DNA from 2 places in the Lysinibacillus sp. JK80 genome. Region 1 is predicted to be linked to the other one. Evidence: riboswitches for the same ligand, from Rfam matches in the RefSeq annotation. Region 1 holds a riboswitch; the other holds the start of a gene.

Region 1 (15,662 bases):
ATTTAGCTTATTTTTAGTAAGGATCTTGGCGTTCTTAATACGATCTTCCTTTGTCTCTGAATAATGCTTAGGCAATTTATTTAAATCAAATTGTAATGCTTTTACAGGATCAACTAATCCGTGACCATAAGTAAGATCATAGCCTTTCTCGCCCAAATCTTGTGCGGTCATTTCTAAAATCGCTTCTATTTGATGCGGTTTTAAAGATGGGTCTTTGGATTTAAGAAGAGAGGCGATACCTGCCACGACAGGAGAGGCCATGGATGTTCCACTAAACTTGACAAAAGATGATCCTTTCTTCGCATCATGAACGGTACTATAAATGTCTTCACCTGGTGCAACAATATCCACAGATGGTCCGTAATTGGAGTAGCTTGATAGTTTGTTACGTTCGTTTGTTGAACCAACACTAATGACACCTTCGAAAGAAGCGGGGAAGGAATATTCATCTGTCGATTCATTTCCTGCGGCCGCCACAATTGTAATCCCACTATCAATCGCTTTCTGAACGGCTTCCTTCATCAGGGGAGATTCACCATAGCCTCCTAGACTCATATTAATGACGTCAACGCCCTGCTCAATTGCATAAAGAATACCCTGTGCAATGATGAAATCATTAGCACCTTCTTTGCCGTTAAATACATCAATTGGCAGTAACTTTGCATTCGGATTAATCCCATGCCCACCTACGCCATTATCTTTTGCTGCGGCGATAATACCTGCCACATGTGTTCCGTGATCGCCTGAATAAGTAGTATTAGCAGGTGCTGCTGCATTATAGGGTGGAAGTACTTGTGACTTTAGATCGGGGTGTTTAAAATCTACACCAGAATCAATGACAGCAACTGTGACATCATGGTTGCCTGCTAATTCTAGTGCCTTATCCATTTGCAGTAAGTTTAAATGATACATCTCTTGTTTTTTAGGATCAGCTTCTTTATTAAAAGAATGATAGATGTAACTAGGAGATACACTTGATATTCCGTTTTGCTTTAAATAGTAAGAGACGGCTTTTTCGATCGATACGCCTTTATTTAGTTGTACAACATCATACCCTAATGAAGGAATGGAGCGGATGACCTTGGAGCCAATTTTTTTATGTACGTTTTTATCAAGACCTGAATGCTTGATAACAATTGTATCCTTACTCATCCATTTTTCTTCATTTTTCTCTGTTTGTTTCGCACTGTTTGCCAGCATGTTTTTCGCTTTATGCTGAGGTGCCTCAGCAAAGGCAGAAGCAGCAGGAACCATGAGTGCAGCAGATGCTACAACAGCGACTGATTTTTTATACCAACTTTTCAATTGTTATCTCTCCTTGGTGTTATAAATTAAATCTCGACTATATTAATACGGACAAAGATTAGAAAAGTTTCGTAATGGAGGAAAATTTTTCTTTGCTATTTTAATTTTTGGTAGGTATAACGAAAAAACCTAGCATTATTAAAAGCTTTAGATCTGTTCTATTAATTGTTGTAGCTCCTGCTTGGAACGAGGGATGTTGATATTTTCCTGCAATAGCTTCTTTTTTTGCAAAGCTATGACCATTTCAAAAATCCATGGACGTTCAAGATGCGCGCGATATAACAATTCGTCTTCATAAAACAAGGTGATTGGATCACCGTTATAAATAATTTTTCCAGCCTCCATAACAATGATTAGATCTGCCCATTCATAGGCGAGAGGTATGTCATGGGTTGCTAGTAAAATGGTTCTCTCACCATCATCTAATTTGGCTAAGTATTGTAATACTTGTGTAGCATAATAATTATCAAGACCTGCTGTTGGTTCATCTAACAAAAGGACAGAGGGCTCCATCGCTAAAACACCTGCCATTGCTACACGTTTTTTCTGACCTACGCTTAAAAAATGAATGGGTTTATCAAGCAAATCTTCCACTTCGGTTTGCGCAACGGCCCATGCTATTTTTTCTTCCGTTTTTTCAGTAGACCAGCCGAGATTCAATGGGCCAAATGCTATATCTTGCTTGACGGTCCCTGAAAAAAGCTGATGATCTGCATTCTGAAAAACAATGCCGACTTTTTGGCGTAGGGCCTTTAAAGCTTTTCGACTATATTCCAGATCGTTGCCTTCGAATACAATCGTTCCAGCTGTAGGTTTTAAAATACCGTTAAGATGCTGAAATAAAGTCGATTTTCCTGCGCCATTATGTCCGAGTATGGCGATTTTTTTACCTTTTGGAATGTCTAATGTAATATCTGACAACGCCTTCGTACCATCCGCATAGGCATAAGATAATTGGTTGAGTTCAAAATAAAATGCTGTCATGTAAAATACCCTCCATATACGATGAGGACTAGTAAAATAGCTGCCATGCCTAGCCAATTTTTCTTGCTATAAGAGCCCATCTCTTGCCAGTAGACGGCCTCGCCTCCACGTGATTGCATGGCATTGTTGAGCTCTCGGCTACGCTGAAACATTTCCACAAATAATGCCACAATAAGCATGGAGACAGAGCGTAGCCATTGCATCGGTGAATGATAGCCAAGACGTGCTTGCTGGGCGAGATGTATATTTTGCATGCTTTCTAAAAACATAAAAATAAAACGATAGATTAGTTCGACGAGCTCCACTAATAAAGAGGGGAGTCGCCATTGTCGTAGCACATAACATATTCCTTGTACGGAAGTGGTTAGAATTAAAAAGTATAAACAACTAATGCTACCAAGGACAATAAAGAACAGCTGTTGCGCTGCTAACACACTTGCATTCCCAATAAAGACAGTCCAATTCCTAAATGTAAACGACCAAATATGGGCAGGGAGTGTATTCGTTGATGATGTAAAGGAAAGTAAAATAGATACGAGACTTGTTAATAAGAAAAAGCTAGGTAGCAATAATAATTTGCCGTAGTATGCAAGCGGAATTTTTGCACCTAAAATGATAAAAGCACTCATTACAAAAAATGTAATGAGTGAAAGTCGTTCATCTCTCATGATGAGCGTTATGAGAAGTAGTCCAAGTGAAAATATCATTTTTTCTAGCGGATGAACGGACGCTAGCTTATTCAGATAGGCATACTTATCAATGAGTAACATAATGGTTAACCTTCTTTGTGTTTGCCACGCATATAGCCGATGAAGTAGCCAATAAAGCCAGCTCCTATAGCTGCCTGTAGCACGAATAATAAGCTTTCGATTTCACCACTTGGTGGCTCCCATAGACTTTCAAACCATGGTTCATATTCCGCATTAATTTCACCAATAGCTGCTTCTGCTTCTCCATCAGCACCACCAAATTCAGCACCTTTTTGTATGAATAAGGGAATGATGGCTAACAACACAACAATTGCTAATAACAATAAATTTTTTTCATTTGTTAATGTGCCTCCTTTGTTGAGAAAACACGTAACGTTTTTAATTCGCTAACATTGTATTTTTTCAAGAAATTCATCACAATGACCGTTAAAATTCCTTCACTCACTGCTAAAGGAATTTGAGTTAAGGCAAAAATACTTGCAAACTTTGTAAAGGATGCCATAAAGCCTCCAACCTCTGAAGGAAAGGCTAGTGCAAGTTGTACAGAAGTCACAATGTATGTACCTAAATCACCAAGCATAGCTGCAAAGAATATGGCTAGTGAAAATGACAACCCTACTTTTTGAGCCCCTTTAAAGACAAAGTAAGCAATAAAAGGACCAACAATAGCCATAGAAAAGGTATTAGCCCCTAAAGTTGTAATTCCTCCATGAGCTAATAATAAAGATTGAAATAATAAAACGATTGTTCCAATTACACTCATTGCTAGAGGGCCAAAGAGTACTGTCCCAAGTCCTACACCAGTTGGGTGAGAGCAACTACCTGTAACTGAAGGGATTTTTAGGGCGGATAGCACAAAGGCAAAGGCTCCTGAAAGCCCCAAAAGCATTTTTGTTTCAGGATTTTCATCAATGGTTTTTCGAATAGAACGCAATCCTAGAATGATAAATGGGATAGAGATCACCCACCAAAAAATAGCCCATTCGATTGGTAAAAAACCTTCCATGATATGCATGGCAAAGGCACGTTTTGGCACGATTAAAAAGGCCAGTAAAAAATAACTAAGTTTCCACCATGATAATTTCAAAAAGCTTTCCTCCTAACTAATTAATAGATTTTTAGAATATTGCGTGCGTAATTAAAAAAAGCACTTCTCCTTAGGTGGAAAAGTGCATAGCTAAAAAAGCAAATAACAGTCTCATCTGCTAAGCCGCACACCTATCCTCGTAGGTTGAAACGATCACTTATTTTTCGGCAGGTCTCCTGGCTCTAGTTCAATGCTTTATAGGTCTTCCCATCCGTTGGACAGTGACATATTCTATAAAGCTCCCTATTACAGTGGCGGGACCGCGCCGGGCTCAAACCGGCTTCCCTTTTAAGCAAAATGACAAGCACTTTGCACCGAAAAACATTCAAATTGTGAGATTTCACGACAAAGTGTAACATGAATTTCCATAAATATGCTATACCTTTTATGAAATTTTTTAAATTAAAGGTCAACAGTGAATATTCTGATAAAATTTTGTGCGCAAATTATATAGATTGTATAAATTTCATACCTAGTTCCATTCAAAATTGATAAATTTGTCATAAATTTTTAAAGAAATATTGAAATTTTAAAATAATAAGATATGATAAAGACAGTTTTCTATTTAAAATTCTAATAAAAATTTCATATAAAACGTCAATAAGTGCTCGAATAGCTCGAGATAATAGGGAAATTGGTGAAAATCCAATACAGCCCCCGCTACTGTAATAGCTGATGAAATCGCAAAGCCACTGGTACAAACTTGGGAAGGTGCGACAGTAAAATGAAGCTTAAGTCAGGAAACCTGCTTATTTGATTGTGCATGCAAACTTTTCGGAGGGAGAAGTTGAAGCGAAAGCGGGTACCTGTATTTCATTCTATTCGTTTTTATTTGGCTTCTACAAAACCTTTACTCTTCGTTATAGAGTAAAGGTTTTTCTTTTTCCAAAAAGCAAATGAGGGGAGACAGAAGATGACAACTTGGAATTTAGAGGGGATGAAAACACATCTCTTTATTTGCAATGGCAGTAGCTGCATGAAAAAGGATGGGGAGGAAATTACCTTAGCCATTCGAGATGAGATACAACGGCAAGCACTCGATCAGGAAATACATACGACAAGAACGCGCTGTAATGGACGCTGCAAGGATGCTTGTGTGGTAATCGCTTATCCTCAAGGAAACTGGTATCGTGTGCCATCAACAGAGCATGCTAGAACACTAGTACAAGATTTACATCATGAATCCTTATACAACGAACATGTCTTTACACTTCGTGAAGGTACATTACAGCGTACTGCTCAAACAACTGCCATTAAAGGGATCGAAAAGGTGAAAGAGGGGTAACAACATGGCGCAAAAAGGAAAAATTTTCGTAGTAGGCTTTGGACCTGGAGATTTTAAGCATATTACGACACGTGCAGTAGAGGCTTTACAACAAAGTGATATGATTATAGGCTATAAAACCTATGTAGAGCTGATTCAAGATTTAGTAAGTGCAAAATCGATTGTTAGTACAGGCATGACAGAAGAAGTGTCGCGTGCACAGGAAGCCGTTCGTCAAGCCGAAGCAGGGAGCATCGTCTCAGTAATTTCGAGTGGTGATGCAGGCGTCTATGGCATGGCAGGATTAGTCTATGAGGTGTTAATTGAGCTAGGCTGGACAGAAGCAACAGGAATTGAAGTTGAAATTGTTCCTGGGATTTCTGCGATTAATTCATGCGCTAGCATACTTGGTGCACCTATTATGCATGATGCTTGTACAATCAGTTTGAGTGACCATCTAACACCTTGGAATTTAATTGCAAAGCGTGTCGAGGCAGCTGCAATGGCGGACTTTGTCATTGCTTTATACAATCCTAAAAGTGGACGTCGAACAAGACAAATTGTCGAGGCTCAACGAATACTCTTAGAATATCGTTCGCCAGACACACCAGTTGGGCTTGTGAAAAGTGCCTATCGAGAACGTCAAGAAGTGACCATGACAACACTAGCAGAAATGCTAGAACATGATATTGGTATGTTGACAACTGTCATTATCGGGAATTCGTCAACATTTTTCTATGACAATAAGATGATTACGCCCCGCGGTTACCAACGTAAATATACCCTGGGTGAAGAGAAACAGCCATTACGTCCACATCAACGTTTACGCGAAGAAAATGAACCTTGGGCAATGAACCAAGAGACGGGAACAGCGCGAAATGACTTTACGGCTGACCCTAATGCAGGGCGCTTTAATAAACCCAGTATAGCCGCTACGCCAAAGCCGAAAAAAACAGCTCTTGAAATGGCTACAGCGGCACTTGCAATGGTAAAAGGGACAAGCGCAGTCAAAGTAACACCGAAGCTTGTACAGCAAAAAATAGAATCTATTTTTGAATTAGCAGTAAGTCCTGGTGTAGCCAATAAGTTTTTTACTCCCCAGCAAATGATGATGTTAGCGGAGGTCGTTGGGGATGAGGGGACGATGGAATACACACCAGATCATCAAATTCATTTGAAAATACCAACGACTGCCCCTGAACAGATCACAGAGAAATTACAGGAAGTAGGGTTTTTATTATCCCCGATTGGTGATGTGTTATCACTGAAGGCTTGTGATTTTTGCTACGGTGAAAAGGCTGATTCAATACCATATGCAGAGGAAATACAAGAAAAACTAGGCGGTATGTCCTTACCGAAGACATTAAATATTGGCTTTAATGGCTGTGGGATGGCCTGTTATCGGGCTGTATTTGATGATATTGGCATCGTCTACCGCAAAAGTAAATTTGATGTCTTTATTGGAGCAAAACCAGTCGGTCGTACAGCACACGCAGCACAGCCTGTTGTAGAAGGGCTGGAGCCTGAGCAGCTGATTCCACTCATTACAGATATTATTGAAGAATATAAAGCAAATGCTCATCCAAATGAACGCTTATTTAAATATTTTAAACGTGTGAAAAAAATACTGCATTTTACGTATCAAGATATGTCTTCCAAAATAAAAGTAGAGCCAGCTCCGTGCGGCGACTAGTAAGGAGTAGAGAGATGAAAGCTATTTTATTTGTCGGCCATGGGAGCCGTTTAGCAGCAGGAAATGATGAGGTTCGTACATTTATCGAACAAATGACACCGCGTATTGATGAACAATTTTTAGTGGAAACTTGTTTCCTTGAATTTGCTTCACCTAACATCGAAGAAGGTATTACAAACTGTGTGAAAAAGGGAGCTACAGAGGTACATGTAATTCCAATCATTTTACTGCATGCAGGCCATTCAAAACTGCATATTCCAGCGGAAATAGAGCATGCGCGTGAGCATTATCCAACAATTACCTTCACATATGGTCAAACAATTGGTATCCATGATGAAATCTTTGCCATTTTACAAGATCGCCTAGCTGAAATTGGCTTTAATTCAGAACAAGAGCAGGAAGACACAGCGATTTTATTGATTGCACGAGGTGGCAGTGATCCATCTGCTAATGGTGATTTTTATAAAATCACGCGACTTTTATGGGAAAAACTACCTGTGAAATACGTAGAAAGTGCTTTTATGGGTGTCACAGATCCACGAGTTGAAGAAGGAATTGAACGTTGTGTCAAACTAGGTGCAAAAAAAATCATCATGTTACCATACTTTTTATTCACAGGCATTTTGATGGAACGCATGCATGGCATGTGTGAGAAGTTTAATGAACTTTATCCAGATTGTGATATTCAAATTGCTAACTATTTTGGCTACCATGAACGGTTACAAAATGTTTTATTAGAGCGTATTGAACAGGCAATCAACGGTACATCAACAGGTATGCAAGATCTAGAAGATTATCGCGCCTATGCGGCAGTACATGGACATGCACATCACCATCACCATCATGATCACGATCATGGACATGCGCATCATCATCACGACCATCACGATCACGATCATGGTCATGACCATCATGACCATGACCATCATCATGAAGAGGAGCCGGTAAAATGATTTTCATGTTAGCAGGGACAAGTGATGCAAGGGATCTAGCCCTTGCATTACAAAGCGCAGGTTATGCGGTAACCGCTACGGTCGTCACTGAATCGGCAGCTTCTAGTCTTGCTGACGTTGGCCTGCCACATTTAATCGGTAGACTGACAGCTGAGGAAATGGCGACCATCATGACAGAGCAGGGCTATCAATTGGTGGTAGATGCTTCTCATCCATTTGCGGAGGAAGCCTCTAAAAATGCGATGGCAGCGGCAGAGCAGGCAAAGATTCCTTATATTCGCTATGAAAGAGCTCATGAACATTATGCCCATCCTTTGATTACTGTTGTAAAGGATTATGAGGAGGCAGCTCAGCTAGCTGCAGAAAAACGCGGTGTCATTATGCTAACGACAGGTAGTAAAACACTCGCTACCTTTACAAAGGTTTTACAGGGCTTAGAAAACACAAGAGTAATCGCTCGTATGCTTCCACGACTGGATAATATGGAAAAATGTGAGGCACTTGGCGTGGCGCAGCGAGATATTGTGGCTATTCAAGGTCCGTTTTCAAAGGAATTAAATGAAGCTCTATTTCGTCAATACGGAGTGACGTTGATGATTACCAAGGAAAGCGGTAAAGTGGGCTCAGTTGATGAGAAGCTAGAGGCAGCTCTCGCATGCCAGATTGAAACGATTCTTATTGCACGACCAAATATACAGTACGGCCAACAATATTCAACATTTGAAGAAGTATTACAGGCTGTTGAACATACAATTTAGGAGGCATTTTCCATGGATTTTAAAACAGATTTTAAACCATTAACGGTAGACCCAGATAAAATTTACGATTACAGTTTCTCTATTATTGCAGAGGAAATGGGCGAGCATGACTTCTCAGAAGATGAATGGAAAATTGTACGTCGCATTATCCATGCATCAGCTGATTTCGAGCTAGGTCGTAGTGTCATCATTACACCAGGTGCTATTGAAGCGGGTATCAAGTCTATTCTTGCAGGACGTCATGTCATTGCAGATGTGCAAATGATTGAAAGTGGCTCTGGTAAAAAGCGTTTCCAAAAACATGGTGGTGATTTGCATTGCTATATTGCGGATGAAGATGTATCAATAGAAGCGAAAAAACAAAATACAACACGTGCCATTATTTCGATGCAAAAGGCATCAAAATTACATGAAGGTGGTATTTATGCCATTGGTAATGCACCAACTGCATTGCTGGAATTGATTCGATTAATTAAAGAAGGGCTAGCAAAACCAGATTTAATTATCGGTATGCCTGTTGGTTTTGTGTCAGCAGCTGAGTCAAAAGAAGAGCTGCTTAAACTAGAAGGGATTCCGTACATTACAAATGTTGGTCGTAAAGGCGGTAGTACAGTGACGGTTGCTGCTTTAAATGCCATCTCACTTTTAGCGGACGAACAGGCGAAAAAATAATGGAGCGGAAGCCAAAAAAGGACCCCAAGGACATGCGTCACGGTTATACGACGGGAGCCTGTGCAACTGCTGTATCAAAGGCTGCACTGCTTGCCCTTATTACTAAGGAGGAGCAAGAGACAAGTACGATTCATTTACCTATTGGTCGAGATGCAACCTTTACAATTGAAAAATGCATATTTGAAGAAAATGCTGTCAGCTGTGAAACGATTAAAGATGCTGGTGATGATCCTGATGCGACCCATCAGGCACTCATCGTTGGCACAGTGAGCTGGGCAGATACACCTGGGATTCATTTAGATGGAGGTATTGGCGTCGGGCGTGTCACAAAGCCTGGCCTGCCAGTGCCTGTCGGAGAGGCAGCCATTAATCCTGTACCCCGTAAAATGATTTATAGCACGGTCCAAGGTGTGTTGGACGAATTTCACATTACTCGAGGCGTGAATGTGGTGATTTCTGTACCTAAGGGTGAGGAGATTGCTAAAAAAACGTTAAATGGACGACTCGGTATACTTGGGGGCATCTCAATCTTAGGCACAAGGGGAACCGTCGTGCCTTTTTCGAGTTCTGCTTATATGGCCAGTATTGTCCAAGCCATCAGTGTAGCGAAAGAGGCTGGCTGTGAGCATTTAGTGGTGACAACAGGTGGACGAAGTGAGAAGTTTGCGATGAAACAATACCCACATCTAGCAGAAGAAGCGTTTATTGAAATGGGTGACTTTGTAGGTTTTACATTAAAGCATTGTAAGCGTCTAGGCATCAAACAAGTTTCACTCGTTGGGATGATGGGGAAATTTTCTAAAGTCGCACAAGGAGTCATGATGGTGCATTCCAAAAGTGCACCAATCGATTTTAATTTTTTAGCACAACTGGCAGAGGATATAGGGGCAGATAGAGAAACGATAGCACAAGTTCTGGAGGCAAATACAGCTTCACAAGTGGGTGAGATGATGATGGAGAAGGGCTATGATGCGTTCTTCCATCGTTTATGTGAGGCCTGCTGCTATTCCTCTATCCATCATATTAAGGGCGGTTTAACGCTTTCCACATCGATCTATTCGATGCAGGGACAATTATTAGGAAGGGCTGATGACATTGCATCGATCGATGAAGTTGATTGGGATCGGGGATAACGGATTAGCAAGCTTATTACCCCAATACCTTCAGTGGATTGAAGACTGTGAGGTACTTGTTGGTGGTGAGCGAGTACTTGATTTTTTCCCAGACTTTAGGGGTGAAAAAATCTTGATAAAAGGAGGTCTTTCAACACTTGTTGAAAGATTGTCTGAAGAAACAAGAAATACCGTGATTCTTGCATCTGGAGATCCATTATTTTATGGCATCGGAGGCTACTTAGCCAAAAAGCTACAAATAGAGGTTTATCCATATATGAGCTCCGTCCAGCTTGCCTTTGCGAAAATGGGAGAGAGCTGGCAGGATGCTTACGTAACGAGTATTCATGGACGACCAATGAAGGGCCTGGCACAGCGAATTGATGGCAAAAAGAAAGTGGCACTTTTAACCGATGCAGAGAATAGTCCGAATGCTCTTGCTAAATATCTAAAGCATTTTGGTATGACGGAATATCGTGCGTTTGTCGCCGAAAATTTACAGGGCGACAACGAAAAAAGTGGCTGGTACTCGCTCGATGAAATGGAAGTTACTCATTTTTCTCCTTTAAATGTCGTGATTTTAAAACAAACAATAGCACCGAAACGCTACACGCTCGGGATTGATGATGAGGAATTTTCACAACGAAAGCCAGATAAAGGACTTATTACGAAGAAAGAAATTCGAGTTTTAAGTTTGCAAGCCATGCAGCTTCAACAGGATAGCATTATTTGGGATATTGGCACATGTACGGGATCAATGGCCATTGAGGCAGGTAAGCTTGCTCCTGAGGGACAAGTTTTTGCCGTAGAAAAAAATGCCCCTGATTTAGAAAACTGTCTTCAAAACCAACAAAAGTTTCGAGTCGATATAACTGCTATCCATAGTAAAGCACCAGAGGGTTTAGACAACTTTCCAGACCCTGATGCCATTTTCATCGGGGGCACTGGTGGTGAAATGGTTGAGTTACTGCAATTATGCTGTCAGCGTTTAAAGCAAAATGGGCGCATTGTCTTAAATGCGGCGACTATTGAAAATTTATATAAAGCTGTTGAGGCATTTAAAGCTTGTGGTTTTGCTGTTGACATTTTACAGGCTCAGCTGGCACGCAGTAAACCAATTTTAGATATGACACGCTTTGTTCCATTAAATCCAATATACATTATTTCCGCTTATCGAAAGGAAGAAAATCATGAGTAATCTAGGAATTTTATATGGCTTGGGCGTTGGTCCTGGCGATCCAGAATTAATTACAGTAAAGGCATTTCGAGTGATTCAGGAATCACCTGTTATTGCTTACCCAAAAAAGCTAAAAGGCAGTAAAAGCTATGCCCATCGTATTGTAGATGTGTATATTAATCCAGAAGAAAAAGATATGCTTGGTCTTGTATTCCCAATGACGAAAGATGAGGCTGTTCTAGAACGTGAATGGACAAAGTCAGTAGAACTTGTCTACGAAAAATTACAAGCAGGCAAAGATGTAGCCTTTGTTACAGAGGGCGATCCTTTATTGTATAGTACGTTTATTCATATGATGAAGCTAATGCAGGACAAGCATCCAGATGTCGAAATTCGCACGGTACCAGGAATTTCTTCGTTTAATGGCTCTGCATCACGCTTAGGCATTGCGTTAGCGGATGGTGATGATCGTGTTGCGATTATTCCTGCGTATGACAATTACGAAGCTATGCGTGAAGCGATTGAAACACATGATGCTGTTGTTTTTATTAAAGTGGCGAAAGTGATTGATTTAATGCTTGAAGTGCTACGCGATTTAGATTTATTAGATAAAGCATCCGTGGTGACAAAGGTAACATCTGATGAAGAAATCATTTGGGATGTGCGTGAGTTGGATGGTGTCGATTTAGAATATTTAACATTAATGGTGGTGCGTAAATAATGAAAAAAATCTATATTGTCGGCGCTGGTCCTGGTGATCCAGATTTAATTACAGTCAAAGGTTTACATATGTTACAAACAGCGGACGTTGTCATGTATACAGATTCTTTAGTGAGTGAGGACCTTATTGCGAAAGCTAGACCAGATGCGGAGGTCATTCGTACAGCTGGTATGCATTTGGAGGAAATGGTTGCTGTGATGGTGGACCGAGTCAATGCTGGTAAAACAGTGGCACGTATGCATACAGGTGATCCAGCGATGTATGGTGCCATTATGGAGCAAGTTGCGCTATTAAAAAAGGAAGGCATTGGGTATGAAGTTATTCCAGGAGTTAGCTCTGTATTTGCATCGGCCGCTGCAATCGGAGCTGAGCTAACAATTCCTGATCTAACACAAACCCTTATTCTAACACGTGCAGAGGGGCGCACACCTGTACCAGAATTTGAAAAGCTGCGTGATTTAGCGAGCCATCATTGTACAATTGCCTTATTCCTTAGTGCAACGCTGACGAAAAAAATTGTCAAAGAGCTACAAAGTGCTGGTTGGGCTGATGACACGCCTGTAGCAGTTATTCAACGAGCTTCATGGCCCGATCAAAAAATCGTACGAACAACTTTAATCGAATTAGATGAAGCGATGCGTGTGAATGGTATTCGTAAGCATGCGATGATTTTAGCGGGCTGGGCATTAGACCCGAACATTCATGATAAAGATCAATATCGTTCGAAGTTATATGATGCAAGCTTTACACATGGCTTTAGAAAAGGTGTGAAGACAAGTGATTGAGTTACAAGAGGGTGTGTTACCAGAGGTTGATCAACGTAATCCTTATGCCGTTGTAGCCATTACGAAGCATGGTGTCCAAATAGGACGTCGTCTGCAGCAAACCTTTGCAGCAAGCGATTTATATTATATGAGTAAATTTGAACAAGGCGATGAAGAAGAAAAGCATATTCAACTGTTTACAGGAACAGTGCGCCTGCTATTGCCAACACTTTTTAAGCAATATAAAGGGTTAATTTTAATTATTTCACTAGGGGCAGTTGTACGAATGATTGCGCCGATTTTAAAGGATAAAAAGACAGACCCTGGTGTTGTGGTGATTGATGATCGAGGGGAAAATGTTATTAGCGTATTATCAGGGCATTTAGGTGGTGCCAATGAGCTAACACACGAGGTGGCAGCTGCACTTGGTGCAAATCCGATTATTACAACGGCTTCTGATGTACAAAAGACGATTCCAGTTGATTTATTTGGAGCCCGCTTTGGCTGGGTATGGGATAGTGCGGATAAATTGACACCAGTTAGTGCATCTGTTGTAAATGAGGAACATGTAGCCATTGTACAGGAAACAGGCGAACGTGATTGGTGGATGCGTGAAACACCGATGCCAGAGCAAATTAAAATCTATCCATCAACACAGGCAGCCATCCAAGCAACTCCCCATGCCACATTATTAATAACAGATCGAATCATTGAACCTGAAGAAGAGGTTCTTCTAGAAAACGGTGTTATTTATCGCCCAAAATCCATTGTGCTAGGAATGGGCTGTAACCGTGGTACATCTTTAGAGGAAATTGAACAAGTAATCGATGAAACCTTGGCAGAGCTAAAGCTTTCGAAAAAAAGTGTGAAAGCCTTATGCACGATTGATTTGAAGAAAGATGAGCAATGTTTCTTAGAGATTACGAAGAAATATGATTGGGAGTTCGTTACGTATACACCGGATGAATTAAATGAAATCGAATTTCCATCACCCTCTGAAACAGTCTTTAAATATACAGGTGCATACGGAGTGAGTGAACCAGCAGCTATGCGCTATGCACAGGTTCCATCACTTCTATTAGAGAAGAAAAAATCGGGTAATGCTACGATTTCAGTTGCTAGATACCTATTTTAAGGAGGAAGTCCATGCAAACAAATCGCTTTGTACTAGCTGGTACGGGTAGTGGTGTAGGCAAAACTACTTTTACCATTGGACTGATGAAGGCACTTCAAAACAAAGGGAACGTGGTGCAGGGCTTTAAATGCGGTCCTGATTATATCGACCCAACCTATCATACAGCTGTAACGGGCAGAGTATCACGTAATATTGATAGCTGGATGTTTTCACACGAAGCAGTCCGTGATATTGTGGCACGTGCAAGTATAGATGCAGATGTATCTATTATTGAAGGTGTGATGGGTTTTTATGACGGTAAAAGCCCTTTATCTGACGCTGGGTCTGCTGCTGATATTAGCGTAGTGACAGAGAGTCCTGTTATTTTAATTGTCAATTGTGCTAGCATGGCACGTAGCGTAGCAGCAGTTGTGAAAGGCTTCCAATTACTATCAGATAAGCCGAATATCGTTGGTGTTATTGCGAACCAGGTTGGTAGTGTCGGTCATTACGAAATTGCGAAGGCAGCTATTGAACAAGAATGCGGCATACCTGTTATTGGCTACCTAAAGCGTGAGGAAGGGATCGATATCCCGAGTCGTCATTTAGGGTTAGTACCTGCTATTGAAAGAGGAGAGCTAGATTCATTTTTTGATAAACTAGGGAACCTGATGGCGGAAACGATTGATTTGGATCAATTAATACATTTAACAAAGGCTCCTATCTTGCAAGAATCAGGCCATTTATTTAGGGAGGAGCCTTCACGAAATATTTGTATAGCAGTTGCAAGAGATGCAGCTTTTAATTTTTATTATGAAGAAAACTTGGCTTTGTTACGTGCGAAAGGTGCGACACTACAGTTTTTCTCACCGCTTGCGAATGAGCCTGTACCAGCTGAAGCAGATGGCTTGTATATTGGTGGTGGCTTTCCTGAGGAATTTGCAGAGTCACTTGCTACCAATACAGTCGTTAAAGACTCTATTCGTCAAGTCATTGCTAAAGGTCTTCCAACATTAGCTGAGTGTGGGGGCTTTATGTATTTAACAGAGGCCATTACAAATAGCCATGGCGACCGCTATGACATGGTAGGGGTAATTCCTGGAGAAGTGGCGATGCAAACAAAACTAGCAGCACTTGGTTATCGTGAAATTTTTGGCACAGCCGATAATTTCTTAATTAGTGCTGAGGAACAAGCGAAGGGCCATGAGTTCCATTATTCCAAATATAGTGGTTCTCACAATACAGCAGCCTATGAAACGATTGGTCGTTTTGGCAAAAAGAAAGAAGGCTATCAAGAAGGAAATTTAGTGGCTGGCTATACTCATTTCCATTTTGTATCAAACCCAAA
Region 2 (15,662 bases), 440 kb from region 1:
TGTCGAAGCTAGCATCCTTATCACAGGATCAGCTTCATTTTGTGGAAGTATTTTTAACCTGCCGAGGAAATATTAAAGAGGTTGAAAAGGAACTGGGGGTTTCGTATCCAACAGTTCGAGGCAAGCTAAATGATATTATTTCATCCCTTGGCTATGCTCAAAAGAAGAAAAATGAAGTAGATGAGAAAAAAATTGTAAGCATGCTTGAAAATGGCGAAATCACAACAGATGAAGCCATAAAGCTCTTAAAAGACGAATAGGGAGGAACGACCATGAAAGAGGAAATTACAAAAGTGTTAACGATGATTCAAGAGGGCAAAATTGATGCGGATAAAGGATCAGAGCTGATTCAAGTGCTACAACAGAAAGAAGAATCAGAGAATAAATTTGTGGAAAAAACAAAGTATTTAGATAAAACGTTAAAGGTCCGTGTTGTATCCACCGAAAATGATAATGTCACGGTAAATTTACCAATTAAACTTGTCAAAGCCGTATTGATGGCAGGACACAGCATCGCTGCAAGTATTCCGCAATCTGAAAAATACGTAAAAGATATCGACATCAATCTTCTTCTTGAAGCAATTGAAAATGAACTAGATGGACAAATTGTAGATATAAAATCAGCAAACGGAGATTCCGTTGCAGTCTTCATTGAGTAGAGGCGACGAATGATGCATGTAAAAGTGAAAGCAAAAGACGTTCGCTTTACCGTCCCTGTTCCCTATACTGTGCTAACCATTGTCCTCTCCATTTTAACTTCTAAATGGATTCAGCAACAAGCCAATAAGTGGACAAAGGCATACTTCGATAAAAAGAAAATAGACTTTACCTTTCCCCTCATCGACAAAGAAATGTTAAAGCCGATTATCAAGGAACTACAAAATTATAAAGGACTTGTGCTAGTCGATGTCAAAGCTCAGGACGGGACTGAGGTTAAGGTTAGACTATAATCCCAATGATAGAATGGTAAGAGCATGTTATGATAAAAGCATGCTCTTTATTAATGTAATGAGCATCATTTGAAATGGGTAAGAGATGATCATTATTTCAGGACTTACGATAGAGACAACTATTTTTCAATGGTACATAAAATAGAAGATTTCTTTAAACTCAAATTAGAATTCTAGATCCATTTTAATAGAAAATCACGTACATCGTTAAAAATAGATTTTTGATTTGGGTATAAGTGATTAGTGGTAATCTATTTGGAACTACATAATTAAAAATACTGAATAATCCAAAAATAAAGAAGTTTAGAATCTTGATTTACTTTTCATTTGAAGGATGGTACACTTAAAACTATTGAACAACAACTATATATTGTGTTCGTTTTACAAAGGTACTACTACATGTAGTTTAAAAGGGAAGTTCGGTACAATTCCGACGCTGTCCCCGCAACTGTGAAGCTGACGATGATTGCAACCACTGTGCATTTGCATGGGAAGGGAATCAGAGAATGAAGCAAAGCCAGGAGACCTGCCTTTATAAAACAAATTTATCATTTCTTCGGGGATTAAGAGATGGGAACGTCAGTATTTTTGGTATGTTAACGTTTCCATTTAGCCTATCTCTTTAGAGGAGATAGGCTTTTTTATTTTATGAAAAGAGGGATTTCTATGAAACTTTATACGAAAACAATTTGTCCAAAATGCCTATGGGTAAAATCTGAACTACAACGTGCAGGACTTGAAGCTGAAATTGTTAACATCGATCACGATGAACAAGCAAAGCAAACGATTATTGACGCAGGTTTTTTAAGTGTGCCTGTTTTAGAGATGAATGAAACTTTCATAGGAGATGTTCAGGAAATTGTTTCTCAAATTGAGTTGATTGCCCTATGATTGTTTACGCGAGTCGTACAGGTAATGTCCGAAATGTTGTATCCAAATTAAAGGCAGAATGTATCGAGCTCTCGGAAGAATTGCGATTGAACAAGCCATATCTCTTAATTACCTACACAGATGGTTTAGGTGACATTCCAGCAAAGGTACAACGTTTCTTAGAAAAAAACAGGGATTTTTGTAAAGGAGTAGTTGCCAGTGGTAATAGTAACTTCGGTCATCATGTATTTGGCGCTGCTGGTGAGAAAATCGCTGCTACCTATCATGTACCCTTAGTAAGGAAATTAGATTTACGAGGTAATCAAACGGATTACGAAGCAATACAAACGTTTTATGAAACGAGGGTAATGAGATGAAAACCTATTTAAAGCTTAATAATGACGTACTGAATCGTTATAGTACAACTGGATTACTTGAGTTAGAAAAGGACCGCGAAGCTACGCGCCGCTACTTTTTAGAGTATGTTAACGTACGTTTGCGTTATTTTATAGATATTGAGGAAAAAATACGCTATTTAGTTGATGAGGGCTACTATGAGAAAGCATTTATCGACATGTACGAAATGGAATTTATTAAGAAGCTGTACAAGAAAGCCTATGATTATAATTTCCGCTTTCCATCCTTTATGAGCGCAAGCAAATTTTACGATAGCTATGCTATGAAAAGTCGTGATGGGGAAGAAATCTTAGAAAAGTATGAGGATCGTATTGTCATTATTGCTTTGTATTTAGCTCAAGGCAACACGGCTCTAGCAGAACGCTCTGTCGAAGCAATGATGGAAGCCTATCAGCCTGCAACACCAACTGCTTTAAATAGTGGTAAGAAAGCACGTGGTGAATTAGTCAGCTGCTTTAAATTATCAATGGATGACTCCATGAATAGTATTGCTGAAAATATTGGCTATTGTTTAGAGCTATCACGCCTTGGTGGTGGAGTTGGGGTCAACTTAACTGATTTACGTCCATTAGGTGATCCAATTAAAGAGATATTAAATCGTGCAAGTGGTGTCATCCCAGTAGCGAAACTGTTAGAAAATTCTTTCAGTTATTCTAATCAGCTAGGGCAACGAAATGGCTCAGGTGTTGTCTATCTAAATATTTTCCATGCAGACATAGAAAATTTCATTTCATCAAAAAAACCAAATGCTGATGATAAAATTCGCCTCGCAACCCTTTCAACAGGGATTATTATACCTAGTATTTTCTTCGAACTGATGAAACGTGATAAGGATATTGTGTTGTTTAGCCCATATGATATTTTTAAAGAATATGGTAAACGTATGTCTGAAATTTCTATTTCAGACATGTACTACGAGCTACTTGATAACCCTAAAATTCGTAAAATTAAACGTTTAAATGCACGAAAGCTTTACACAGAGGTGAAAAAAGCACAATTTGAATCAGGCTATCCGTTTGAAATCTTTGATGATAATGTCAATAAGGTACATCCTTTAAAAAATATTGGACGTGTCAAAATGTCCAATTTATGTACAGAAATCTTACAAGTACAAGAGACAAGTATCATTACGGACCAGGATCAACCAAATGACTATGGATTAGATGTATCGTGTAACTTAGGTTCCATCGATATCCATGCAGCAAGTAAAGTCAAGGATTTCGGCGCATTAGTCGATACAGCCATGCACCTATTAACGAATGTATCGCAAATGACGCATATTAAGAATGTTCCGTCTGTTGCAAAAGCCAATCAATTAATGCATTCTGTAGGGCTTGGCTGTATGAACCTCCATGGGCATCTCGTGACAGAAGGCATCCTGTACGGCTCAAAAGATTCCATTGATTTCATGGATCACTTTATGGAAGCGATGAACTATTATTCTCTGAAATCTTCGATGGAAATGGCGAAAGAAAAAGCTGCAACCTTCTACCGATTTGAGGACAGTGATTATGCATCAGGTAGCTATTTTGACCAATATATCAATAAAACTGAAGAAGAACTATCGCCTGCTGTGTTGAAGGCGCTTGGCAATATTCCAATCATCACAAACAAGATGTGGGAAACGTTAAAGCAGGATGTAATGCAGTACGGTCTATTCCATTCCTATCGTTTGGCTATTGCACCAACTGGTAGTATTTCATATATTCGTAGCTGTACGGCTTCAATCGCACCATGTACAGAGCGCGTAGAGGTTCGTGATTACGCCGATAGTAGAACCATTTATCCAATGCCTCATTTAACAAATGACAATAGTCATTTATATGTGGAGGCGTATGATGTAAATCCGTATGATTTAATTGATTTATATGCAGCTTCTCAAAAGCACGTTGACCAAGGTATTTCCATGACGCTTTATGTAACGGACAATTGGACAACCGAACAATTGGCTAAAGTATACATTTATGCGTGGATAAAAGGCATTAAGTCTGTTTACTATGTTCGTCAACGATTACAAAGCTTAGAGGAGTGTGTAGCATGTCAAATATAATTTATGAGGCAGTCAATTGGAATAAGGCAACAAGTGAGCTTGCCCAAATATTTTGGGACCAGCAATGGAAGCAAATTTGGTTTCCAGAAGAAATTGCGGTCAGTAAAGATATTAAACAATGGAAAAGCTTTGAGCATCAGGACACATATAAAAAAGTATTTGCAGGATTAACCTTACTGGATACTGTACAAACAAATATCGGAATGAATCGTGTTGCTGCTTATACAGACGATTTACAGGAAAAGGCTGTCCTAACCGTTTTTGATGCATTCGAGGCGATACATGCCAAGTCCTATTCTTATATTTTCACAACGCTTTGTACAAACGAAGAAATCGACGAGCTATTTGAATGGGTCAAGAAAAATGAATTTCTACAGTATAAAGCCAATAAAATAGCAGACATTTATAATAGTATTGAAGAAGGCAATCCAGAGAGCTTATGGAAAGCGATGTTTTCATCCGTTATGCTTGAATCTTTCCTGTTTTATTCTGGCTTTTTCTATCCACTATACTTAGGAGGACAAGGCTTCCTACGAAACAGTGCCGAGATTATTTCACTCATCTTGCGCGATGAATCTATCCATGGGGTAGCAGTTGGATTTTTTGCTCAAAATTTATTCAAGCAATTTTCAAAGGAAAAGCAAGAAGAGCTACATTTATGGGGCTATGAGCTATTATTAGATTTATATCAAAATGAAATGAAGTATACAGATGATATTTATGCGGAAACAGGATTATCACCTGAAGTGCGAGCATATGTACGTTATAATGCTAATAAAGCTTTAATGAATGTCGGCTTTGAAGCCATGTTCCCAGAAGAGGAAGTCAATCCAATTGTGATGAATGGTATTCGTAATGAAGGCTCCACATATGATTTCTTTTCACAAAAGGGTGCTACCTATGCCAAGGCAAAAGTTGCGCCAATCACAGATGACACATTCAATTTTAATCGTTAAGGATGAAGAACAATGAATCTAGAAGTAAAAATTAAAAAAGTTCACGCTGATGCCATGCTACCGATACAAGCCAACCCTGGTGATGCAGGCATGGACCTCTATTCCATAGAAGCAGTAGAAATCCCAGCAGGCGTAGCCAAACTCATTAAGACAGGTATTCAGATTGAGTTACCTAAGGGAACGGAAGCCCAAATTCGACCAAGAAGTGGACTAGCATTAAAGCATAGTGTAACCGTACTGAATAGCCCAGGCACTATAGATGAAGGCTATAGAGGCGAAATCGGTGTTATTTTAATCAACCATGGTCAAGAACCATTTATCGTAGAAAAATCAATGCGCATTGCTCAAATGGTTATTCAATTTGTTCCTTCTATTCAATTAGTGGAAGTAGATGAATTATCTCAAACGGTCCGTGGAGAATCTGGATTTGGTGCAAGTGGTACGAAATAGCGTACCTATATATAAACCGCATAAAGTTTACTTAAAAATCCTGCGAAAATGCAGGATTTTTTTGTTACCGTTGCTAATAGCAGGAGGAAATAATAGGGTACATATGGAATGAAGTAATGATAGCGAATTAAAGGAGCTAATAATCATGAAAAAAATATGTTCAGGTATTTTCCTTATGTTGATTGTCATTCTTACATCTATCACAACTGCTGCAGCAGCTAGTAGTCAACTAAAAGTGGACGGTATGACAGTACAAACGGATGTGAAGCCCGAAATAAAAAACAATCGAACAATGGTACCTTTACGCGTGATTAGTGAAAATTTAGGGGCTAAGGTGCATTGGTCGGATGGGCAAGTGATACTGACCCAAAGTGAGATGAAAGTCAGTTTAAAGTTAAACAGTAGTAAAGCCACAGTAAATGGAAAATCGGTATTATTGGATGCAAAGCCATACTTAAAGAATGGACGCATTATTGTACCATTACGTTTTCTAGCAGAAATCTTTGGCTGTAAAGTTCATTACGATCATTTAACGATCTCTATCGATACAGAGCCATTGATGATTAAGGGTGTGGAAGTGAAAGCATTACTTCATGAATACCACATGACAATGGGGGGAGTAGTCGAGCAAATCAATGGCAATGCCTATATGGAAGAAATGCACCGTATATTTACTAAAAATATGGGCAAGAAGATAAAACAGCCTAACGACTACACATGGTCTGTCCATAGCACCGTAATTGGGGGCTATTATAAAATGGGCCAATATGATTTCCTGAACAAGGAAGGTAGTAGCATAGCACGTTATGATCTCTATTCGTTGGTGCAATCTTCAGATAAACCTTTGACTGGACAGCCAGACGTGTTGATTTATGACGCAGCTGTTGACCAATGGTATGAGTTTAACAAAACTGCCAGTGACTCTATTTATTCGTTAATGGAAACTGCCACGAGAAATGGCTTTGTGACAGTTATTAGTAATACAGTTCCTTGATTATATAATCCATTAAAAACGCAGTAGAAGAGCACATCTATAAATAAGATGTGCTCTTCTTATTTTAGTGAGGATAAAAAATGCTAATCATTTTTATTTAGAAAAGTACTAGGCATGACTACAAGAACTACTGTTCCACGAGCACAAAGCGTATCCTGCGCGTAAACTTCAGTTTCTACTTTCCATTTTTTCGGGTGAATTTCCTCAACAGTGCCAATTGCCTTTAATGGAACATGTTGGGGTGTTGGCTTTAGGAAATCTACATTAAGGTTAGCCGTTACAAATCGAGGTGGCTCCGCTCCATCACCAATTTCATGTCCATTTTTACGATGCAAGGCAAGCGCTGCCGACCCTGTTCCATGGCAATCAATTAATGAAGCAATTAAACCACCATAGATAAATCCTGGAATACCCATATATTTTGATTCAGGTGTATAGATTGTAATCGTCTTATCACCATGCCACCCCGTGCGAAGATGATGACCATCATCATTCAAACGGCCACACCCATAACACCAAGCGATATCATCTGGATAAATATCTTGAATTGCTTTTTCTACTTTTAATTCTTCCATTCTTCTCTCCCCAATACTCTAGTATTATTTGTTTCTAATCGAACGTTAATCATTTAAGTATAATTAATCATTTCCATTCCATCAATAAAAATCTAAATATTCCATCTATTTAAACTATGTAAAAAAGCACTACCATAAAGTTGGACAAATTTTATTAGTGACAGATGGGAGGGCTGGTATCAGGAAGAAGGAAAAGCTGCATAGCTTGTAAAACGCTGGCATGGTGCAACAAAAGAAAGATGGTATACTAAGATCGTTACATTTTTCTTTTACCGTGCTGAAGAAGGAATTAAAGGAGTCAAAAGGTATGTCATTAGAAAATATAATCGATTGTATTTGCAAGGAAGCAACTAATAAAGACAGTAAAAAATTAGAAGAATTACTAGAGCAATTGTATGATTATGAAAGTGCTAAAATACTTGATATTTACCCTTATCAGATAAAAAGTAATGAAAAATATAGTCAAGTTGAAGTATTCTTCGATAAATTAGAGATGGTCGATTTCCAACAAAAAACGCAGGATTATCATTCGTACCAGAAAAGCCTAGAAAAATTTGAGAGATTTTTTGAATTGATGTGGTTAAAATCATCTGAATTTTATGCATTTTATTATTTACCAGATCCTTTATATAAGGATCAATTGTATTATAAAGTCTACGAGAATGAGTGGGGTAAAATTATACCTAAAGATCTTACAGAAGGCATTTTATTAAACATTGATGATTACACAATGTTAATTTCACTAATAAAATTAGCTGTTTCGGACCATCTCCATTTACATTTTATTTTACCTGAGGAGAATATTGTATTTAGTGGGAATGGCTTAGCCTTTTTAATTTACAGCCAACATAATCTTGAGTTATTAGAAAAGGTTGCTAATACGGAGGGGCTCTATATCCGTTGAAAAAGTGAGAGAACATTCCCAGCAACATGAAGCTAGATAATATAAAACATACCCTAAAAAATAGCAACAATCTATGTTTCTTACAGATCGTTGCTACTATTATTTAAAATCATTTATTTTGCTCTCGATAATTAATGGCCTCTTTAAATTCATCGGTAGCTAGGATATTGTAGAACATATTTCTACTGTTTACGTTTGCTATTGTCCCAGTGATTGTATTATCAATCCATAGATAGTATTCATCATCGTTTAGTTTGATCTTATACTGCGGAGCAATTTCGTTATCGACCTCACCGAATTCTCTAGCTTTTTTAAATGTTTTTTCTATAATTTTAATATCTTTCGCATCGGAGATTTGTTGTAAAGTATCGGGTTGCACTTCATCGAAATTAATTAATTCTTGAATTTCTATCACCTCCGATGCTTCTTTCTGATCGTTACAAGCAACTAACGCTAAAGAACAAATCATTAACAACAAAATTGTTTTTATTTTCACCTTGTCTTCACCCCTTTTTGTTCAATCTAGTATATTCCCTTATGAACATTTCTTCAAACTGCAAAACCCTCAAAGTATTTACATATTCTAACAGTCTAAAAAAGGTTTAACCATAGCATAAAAACTTATCTGAGAGCTTTCCCCTTGAATGGAATTTATAGTATGCTGATTAAAAGGGAGGAGAGGGATTTTATGGTTAAACAATTGATTGTTGGGGATACAACACAGGAATTGGCTTCTACTCGTCGCATGCTGGAACGCTTGCCCGACGAGCATATGACATGGAGGCCACATGAGAAATCAATGACACTAGGAGGTCTGGCCACGCACCTAATCAATCTGCTAAACTGGCAAATGGCTATTTTACAGTACTTAGACTTTGATCTTTCCACCGTTCCGTTACGACGAGAGGCATTAGAAAAGCGAGCTGACATTCTGGATGAGTTCGATACAAACGTAAGAAAACTGGAAATGATGCTTACTGAATGTGATGAGAAAACGCTTGGAGAGGAATGGACACTACGTCATGGTGACCATATTATTCGCCAAGAGCCTCGAGCAATTGCGTTCCGCACCTTCGGATTAAGCCACATGGTCCATCATCGGGCGCAACTTGGGGTATACTTGCGACTTCTCGATATTCCAGTACCAGGCATCTACGGCCCCTCTGCAGACGAAGAAGCCTAGTAAACTACTTCCATGAATCGCTATTTAGAAAGGTATGAGGTGTTCGATTGACTAAGATAATGACGAAAACAGAACGATTAATTATTCGATTAATGGAAGAGGGAGATTACTCTTCTTGGCTTACGCAATATGAAAATCGTTTACCTTCCCAGCATAAATACGATGAAGGTAAATTAGATATGAGCATCTGTACGAAAGAATGGTTTATTGATTTAGTTACTAAGCATCATCAGATGGCTGAGGATGATAAGGTGTATGTATTTGGAGTATTTAGAAAAACAGATAATACGCATATTGGTTTTGTAGACTTTTCCACAATTATGAGGGAAGAATTTCAATGGGCTAGGTTCGGGTATACCATTCATAACCATTTTTGGAGAAAAGGTTATGGTAAAGAGGCTGTAAAGGCAGCGATTGATCTAGCATTTGAAAAATTAAATTATCATCGAATAGAAGCTCATATAAACCTCGACAATACGGCATCTATAAAATTAGCAGAAAATGTTGGGATGCTTTATGAATGCACGAGGAAAGGATTCATATACGAGGACAACAAGTGGACTGATCAGCTGGTTTATTTTATAAATGCAGAAGACATTTAAAAGGGAGGAGCTGTATGTACGACATGGAGAACTCTTTAGAAGTGCAAAAGAAAGAGGATATAAAAATTTCAATAGTCATACCAGCCCATAATGAAGAAAAATACATTGGAAAGTGCTTAGAATCTATTTTAAAGGCTTCCAAATCCTTTGAAAATCAAGTAGAGATTATTGTTGTTTTAAATCGCTGTACAGATAGAACAGAGGAAATTGCAAAATCGTATAATTGTATCCTACTAAAAAATAGCGATAAGAACCTTTCGAAGATTAGGAACGCTGGCGTTGATATGGCAAGAGGTGAAATCATCGTCACAATTGATGCCGATACACAGATGAACGAACATGTGTTATCGAAGGCAGTGGAGAACTTAAGCACAGGTAAGTACATTGGCGGGGGCGTTACAGGAAAGTTTGAAAGAATGTCCTTAGGAATTTTTGTTTCAGCTTTGTTATTAATCGGACCACTATTTTTAAAATATGGTGCAATTTCTGTAGGCATCTTTTGGTGCTACAAAAAAGATTTTCAAGCAATTAATGGATTTAATGAAAATATGCTCATGGCAGAAGATGCCGATTTTGCTAAACGATTAAAAGATTGGGGAAAAAAGAACGGAAAAAAATACGGAACAATTCAAAATGGAATGATCACTTCAAGCAGAAAATTTGATAAGCATGGAGACTGGGTTTTACTTAAACGTCCTAAAATGATCCTAGCATACCTTAAAGGTACAGATCAGAAACATGCGAATGAAGCATATTATGAAAATGAAGATAGATAAAAAGAAACCGTAACGTTAATCGAACAAGGATTAACGTTTTTTTGTTATCACACTAGCTGGAAAAAAGAAAAGAATTGAATAATTTTTTATAATAAAATATTCTTTATTACATCAATATTGATGATTCATTTTAGCGAAAGGATGGGGATTGATATAGCTGACGTCAATGTGTCAAACCCTAACAATCAGAATGATGAATAACTTTGAAGATTTAATAGAAAAAGAGTATTCCAATATAGCAGGCATCGCTATTAGAAAAGATAATCATTTAATTTACGAAAAATATTTTGATGGGTACACCCCAGATGATGCTTTGCATATAGCATCTGTCACTAAAAGTATCATCTCCATTCTTATTGGAATGGCAATTGATAAAGGATATATGAAAAATATAGAACAGCATGTGTTAGATTTTTTTCCAAATTATATAGTGAAACGTGGCGAAAAAACCATTCAAAACATCACCATCGCAAATTTGTTGTCAATGACTGCACCCTATAAATACAAGTCAGAGCCTTATACAAAAGTATATTCAAGTGATGACTGGGTAAAAGCTGCATTGGATTTGCTAGGAGGCAAAGGTAGTATTGGGGTGTTTAACTATTCTACCGTTGGCACACATATTTTATCAGGTGTTCTTACAACTGCCACTGGTCAATCTGTTCTTGATTTCGCTACAGAAAACTTGTTTAAACCTCTTGCAATCAAAGCTCCCACAAATACAACTATACAAAATAAAGAAGACTATTTCGCTTTTCTGAATGATAAATATGTAACTGGCTGGATAGTAGATCCTAAGGAAGTAAATACCGCTGGTTGGGGACTTACGTTAACAACCCGAGATATGGCCAAAATAGGTCAGCTCTATTTAAATGGGGGTGTATGGAACGGTCGCCAAATTCTTTCTTCTCAATGGATAGAGGACAGCACTAAAGTACAAAGTCGATCAGGAAAGCTGACCTATGGTTATTTGTGGTGGATACTTGATGATTGCTATGCAGCTTTGGGGGATGGTGGAAATGTAATATTCATAAATCCTCAAAAGAAGATGGTCATTTCGATTGCTTCGCGCTTTATGCCACGTGCCAAGGATCGTGTTGAATTGATTAGAAAACATATGATGCCATTGTTTGAATAACAGCTAGGGATAATAAAAAATTATGGTAAATACACTCCATTTTGATCATCATCAATCAAAATGGAGTTTTTATATTGAATAAAGGATATTAATGAATCAATTTTGTCAATCATCCTTAATGAGCATAAAAGCATCTACTTTATTGACTACAAAATAACATTACAAGCCATCCAAAACAGTTTTGGGGATCCGTTCAACTTTGTTCAAAATGACATTTTTAAAATCAATTAAAGTTTCGCATTTTTAATCAAAATTTTTTTAAACTAACAAAAATACTTGCAACACCAATTGTAGTACTGTATAGTACTAATTATGACAAAGGTAAAATTAATGAATCAAAAACGTGTAATTGAAGTAGCTGCAACATTATTTTTAGAAAAAGGGTTTGCTTATACAAGCATGGATGAATTAGTTCGTGTAAGCAAAGTTTCAAAGTCTAATGTGTATTATCACTTCTCTAATAAGGAAGAATTGTTGGAAGGGGTCGTTGATTATTGGATTGAAATGTATCAATCTGCAATAGATGACTTACTATCTCAAAACCATTTATTAGTTGAAGATCGTATCAAAATGTTTTTAAAGCAAATAACACAAGGAGTTCAAAAGAGAGAATATAAGGGGAGCTGTCCATTTATTACGCTTTATATTCATAGTCCTACAAATGCCACAAAAGTAAAAGAAAAAATAGGTCTTTTTTTTAAAGGCTTACAAACGAAAGTTTCCCTATTCCTTAAACAAGGGGTAGAGAATGGTGAATTTAGAAAGACAATAAATATTGACGAGGTCGCATCTCTTTTTATTACAAATCTTGAAGGAGCGCTATTTATTTCAGAAACACTGGAGGATGCAACTGTAATCATGAAAACAGCAGATCATTTGTTTAACTTGCTTCGGTAAAAGAAGCATTTTTTTTACATCAAATTAGTACTAAACAGTACTACTAGGAGGATTTTTATGAGAACAGTATTTTTAACGGGTGGAACAGGTTTTATTGGAAAGCAATTAGTGAAGGAATTAGCCAAAGAGGATGTGAACATTCTTCTTTTAGTGAGGTCTAAAAGTAAAGCAACACAGATTTTTCAGGAAAGAGACATCTTAAAAGAGGAAAATATGCACTTTATTGAAGGTGATTTAACGAAAATAGACTTAGGTCTAAGTGCTGAAGATAAGGAGTTGGTATTGAAAACGGATGTGATTATTCACGCAGGAGGCTCCATGGATATTCAAGCGACAAACAAAGAGGCAACTTCTGTATTTTTGAATGGCGCCAAACATATTAGTGAATTCGCTAAAAGTATTCATCAATTGAAGGGCTTGCAGCAATTTATTCATGTTGTAGGTTACATGAGTCCCTTCGATGATAATAATAGCAAGGTTGCGATAGATGTATTTAAAGAAGGAAACAAATTTTTAAAAATAAAAAATCCATATGAGAAAACAAAATTTTTAGCTGATCTTTATATCCGTCAACAGGCATCAGCAGTAGGTTATCCGCTGTCTGTCATTAATCCGCCAACTGTGGTTGGTAGTAGTAAAACAGGGAGTACAGAGCAGATAGCAGGATTAGGTTTGCTTGTGACAAGTATGCGAAGAGGGCTCATGCCAGTGATTCCGGGAGGTAAGGGATATAGGTTGCCACTGATTTCAAACGATGAGTTTGCGAAGTTTATTGTGCAGGTTTTCAAATTGGAGCAGCCGACTATTCAAACATATACACTTGTTGATGACAAAGAGAACGATCCGAACATTGCTGAATTATTAAGTGTTATGTCGGAAAGTATGAATATGAGGGCACCAAAAATCTCTGTTCCAATGCCGCTTATGAAAACAATAATGAAAAGTGGAGTAAGTAAAATAACAAACATTCCTTCTGATGGACTGAATTTTATCACAAAACGAACATTTTCAAATGGTTCGGTGAAAACCATGAGGGGGGGAGATTGGTTTAAGAAGATGAGTGTCATGAACTTTTTCCCTGCCGTAGTAGCTGATCTGGATTATCGATTGATGTATCAAAATGGGGAGCATCATCATTTATTTGAGCGAACATTATGCGATAACAATACCCTTTACCAATTACACGGAGAGGGAAAACCGTTTATTTTATTACATGGTTTATTGAGTGATGGGGAGGATTTATTTCCTTTAGCGCTAGAGCTTCATGAAAAAACGGGTCAACCTGTATGGATCTTGGATCTTCCAGGTTTGGGACGTTCTCCTTTTAAACGCGAGAAAAATCTTTTAAATATCTATTTGAATGTAGTAAAAAAGTTATTGGAGAAAGCTACTAACGGCGCCCATCTAATTGGCCATTCATTTGGTGCGTATATTCTTTTGGAAGCATTAGTACAAAAGTACATAGATAAGAAGTATACAATTACTTTACTTCAGCCACCTATTACTAAAAAAAATGCTAAATCGATAAATGTTCCTCAATTTATGAACAAATGGACATTGAAATTGGCAACTACTAATTTGATAGAGCGATATTTATTAAGTAATGGTTTATTTGAAAGTACAGAGAGCATCCCTGAACATTATATTGAAAAACTAAGTAAAAGTTTTACTTCTCCTAGAATTTTAAATACTACGGTTCAGCTTAACAGTTTACTAACGAAAAACGTTCAAGGTGATTTCAATGAAGTAACAACGTATAATCTTCACATTATTTGGGGGGATTCTGACAGAGGCTATTCTGCTCCTTCACATCTGGGTAAGGTTGATTTTGTTCCATATGGTCATCATTTTCCTCTTAGCCATCCGAGTGAAACGGCTAATTTGGTCATAAAAAACAGTAATGCATTTGCAAAAGAAGCTGAGATCTTGCTTCGGTAAAACTACTATTTAGTGTCCTTTCTACAGGTAGCAGTGAAAATTACTGATATATTACAGCTGAAAAAGTATATACCTAACCAGTTGTCGAAATTTATTTGACGACTGGTTATTTAGTATTATTCTTCAGAATTAAGGAATCAAGAAGAACGAATTTAATAAAAGGAAACTTGATGCAGTATATTGTTTTATTTAAAGAAAATTCTTTTTTAGAGTATGGGGAAGACGAAAGGGACTACGAAATTATTCATATTCCAACAGAGACATTAAAAGAATTATTTGAAGATAATTCAAGATCTAATTGCATTTTTATAAAACGATTTAATAGATATCGAGGTGATTGAGGATTAATATCTTTTTCAATGAGCATTCGTAAATAATCGCCTATGTTCATTTGTCCTCTTATTGGATATGGCAGCTGAAAACAACTTTTTTATTATATGAAATGGGGAAACTATTTTTTAAAGTAATACTATCTTAGGCACCAATGTATTAAGTTTTTTAACATATATTAAACTTTCATTCAACAATTGGGCCAGATTGTAGAGTAACTTCAGGGCATAACTTCTAACTAATAAATATACTATGTACGTTATTCGTTAGAAGTTATAATACTCAATTTAATAGTAGGTTGTTCCTTAACCTCATCGAATCGGTACGAGTCATGCAATAAGATTAATTGGACTGGTTTGATATTGCCTCAAAATAGTCTAGAACTACCTTGCGGAATTCCAATGAAGCTTGCGTCATGTATCGACTTTTATGCCATAATAAAGCGATATCACGTACAATTTCATGATCCTCAACTTGCAAATATTTAATCTTTTCCCATGATATTTTTGCTGTGCTTGGTATGAAGGCAAGTCCAATTTCAGCTTCTACAAGAGTGATCAAACGTGTAGGTTCATCGCCCTCATACACATATTTAAGGTCAATTCCAGCCGATTTACATACAGCGTCTACTA

The links. A riboswitch is a leader RNA that binds a small molecule or an ion and turns the genes downstream of it on or off. The one in region 1 is predicted to bind cobalamin.
Region 2: it holds a riboswitch for cobalamin, as region 1 does, so the genes downstream of both, HXV90_RS04160 (glutaredoxin family protein) here and HXV90_RS01710 ((2Fe-2S) ferredoxin domain-containing protein) in region 1, are expected to answer to the same signal.

The regions. Positions count from the first base shown of each region.
Region 1 is NZ_CP058997.1:331,837-347,498, forward strand. Features, by position in the region: gene HXV90_RS01685 (S8 family serine peptidase) at 1-1,305, opposite strand, end outside; gene HXV90_RS01690 (energy-coupling factor ABC transporter ATP-binding protein) at 1,453-2,289, opposite strand; gene cbiQ (cobalt ECF transporter T component CbiQ) at 2,286-3,059, opposite strand; gene HXV90_RS01700 (energy-coupling factor ABC transporter substrate-binding protein) at 3,065-3,322, opposite strand; gene HXV90_RS01705 (energy-coupling factor ABC transporter permease) at 3,340-4,086, opposite strand; cobalamin riboswitch at 4,236-4,420, opposite strand; cobalamin riboswitch at 4,672-4,853, shown strand; gene HXV90_RS01710 ((2Fe-2S) ferredoxin domain-containing protein) at 5,000-5,371, shown strand; gene cobJ (precorrin-3B C(17)-methyltransferase) at 5,376-7,043, shown strand; gene HXV90_RS01720 (sirohydrochlorin chelatase) at 7,058-7,996, shown strand; gene cobK (precorrin-6A reductase) at 7,993-8,754, shown strand; gene HXV90_RS01730 (precorrin-8X methylmutase) at 8,767-9,426, shown strand; gene HXV90_RS01735 (cobalt-precorrin-5B (C(1))-methyltransferase) at 9,426-10,559, shown strand; gene cbiE (precorrin-6y C5,15-methyltransferase (decarboxylating) subunit CbiE) at 10,516-11,736, shown strand; gene cobI (precorrin-2 C(20)-methyltransferase) at 11,729-12,436, shown strand; gene cobM (precorrin-4 C(11)-methyltransferase) at 12,436-13,221, shown strand; gene HXV90_RS01755 (cobalt-precorrin 5A hydrolase) at 13,214-14,335, shown strand; gene HXV90_RS01760 (cobyrinic acid a,c-diamide synthase CobB) at 14,347-15,662, shown strand, end outside.
Region 2 is NZ_CP058997.1:776,641-792,302, reverse strand. Features, by position in the region: gene HXV90_RS04175 (DUF2089 domain-containing protein) at 1-260, shown strand, start outside; gene HXV90_RS04170 (SHOCT-like domain-containing protein) at 273-659, shown strand; gene HXV90_RS04165 (hypothetical protein) at 669-950, shown strand; cobalamin riboswitch at 1,321-1,498, shown strand; gene HXV90_RS04160 (glutaredoxin family protein) at 1,617-1,841, shown strand; gene nrdI (class Ib ribonucleoside-diphosphate reductase assembly flavoprotein NrdI) at 1,838-2,197, shown strand; gene nrdE (class 1b ribonucleoside-diphosphate reductase subunit alpha) at 2,194-4,287, shown strand; gene nrdF (class 1b ribonucleoside-diphosphate reductase subunit beta) at 4,275-5,243, shown strand; gene dut (dUTP diphosphatase) at 5,256-5,693, shown strand; gene HXV90_RS04135 (stalk domain-containing protein) at 5,839-6,687, shown strand; gene HXV90_RS04130 (PaaI family thioesterase) at 6,771-7,262, opposite strand; gene HXV90_RS04125 (hypothetical protein) at 7,570-8,166, shown strand; gene HXV90_RS04120 (hypothetical protein) at 8,276-8,662, opposite strand; gene HXV90_RS04115 (DinB family protein) at 8,855-9,349, shown strand; gene HXV90_RS04110 (GNAT family N-acetyltransferase) at 9,397-9,951, shown strand; gene HXV90_RS04105 (glycosyltransferase) at 9,966-10,727, shown strand; gene HXV90_RS04100 (serine hydrolase domain-containing protein) at 10,921-11,865, shown strand; gene HXV90_RS04095 (TetR/AcrR family transcriptional regulator) at 12,196-12,762, shown strand; gene HXV90_RS04090 (alpha/beta fold hydrolase) at 12,820-14,700, shown strand; gene HXV90_RS04085 (LysR family transcriptional regulator) at 15,373-15,662, opposite strand, start outside.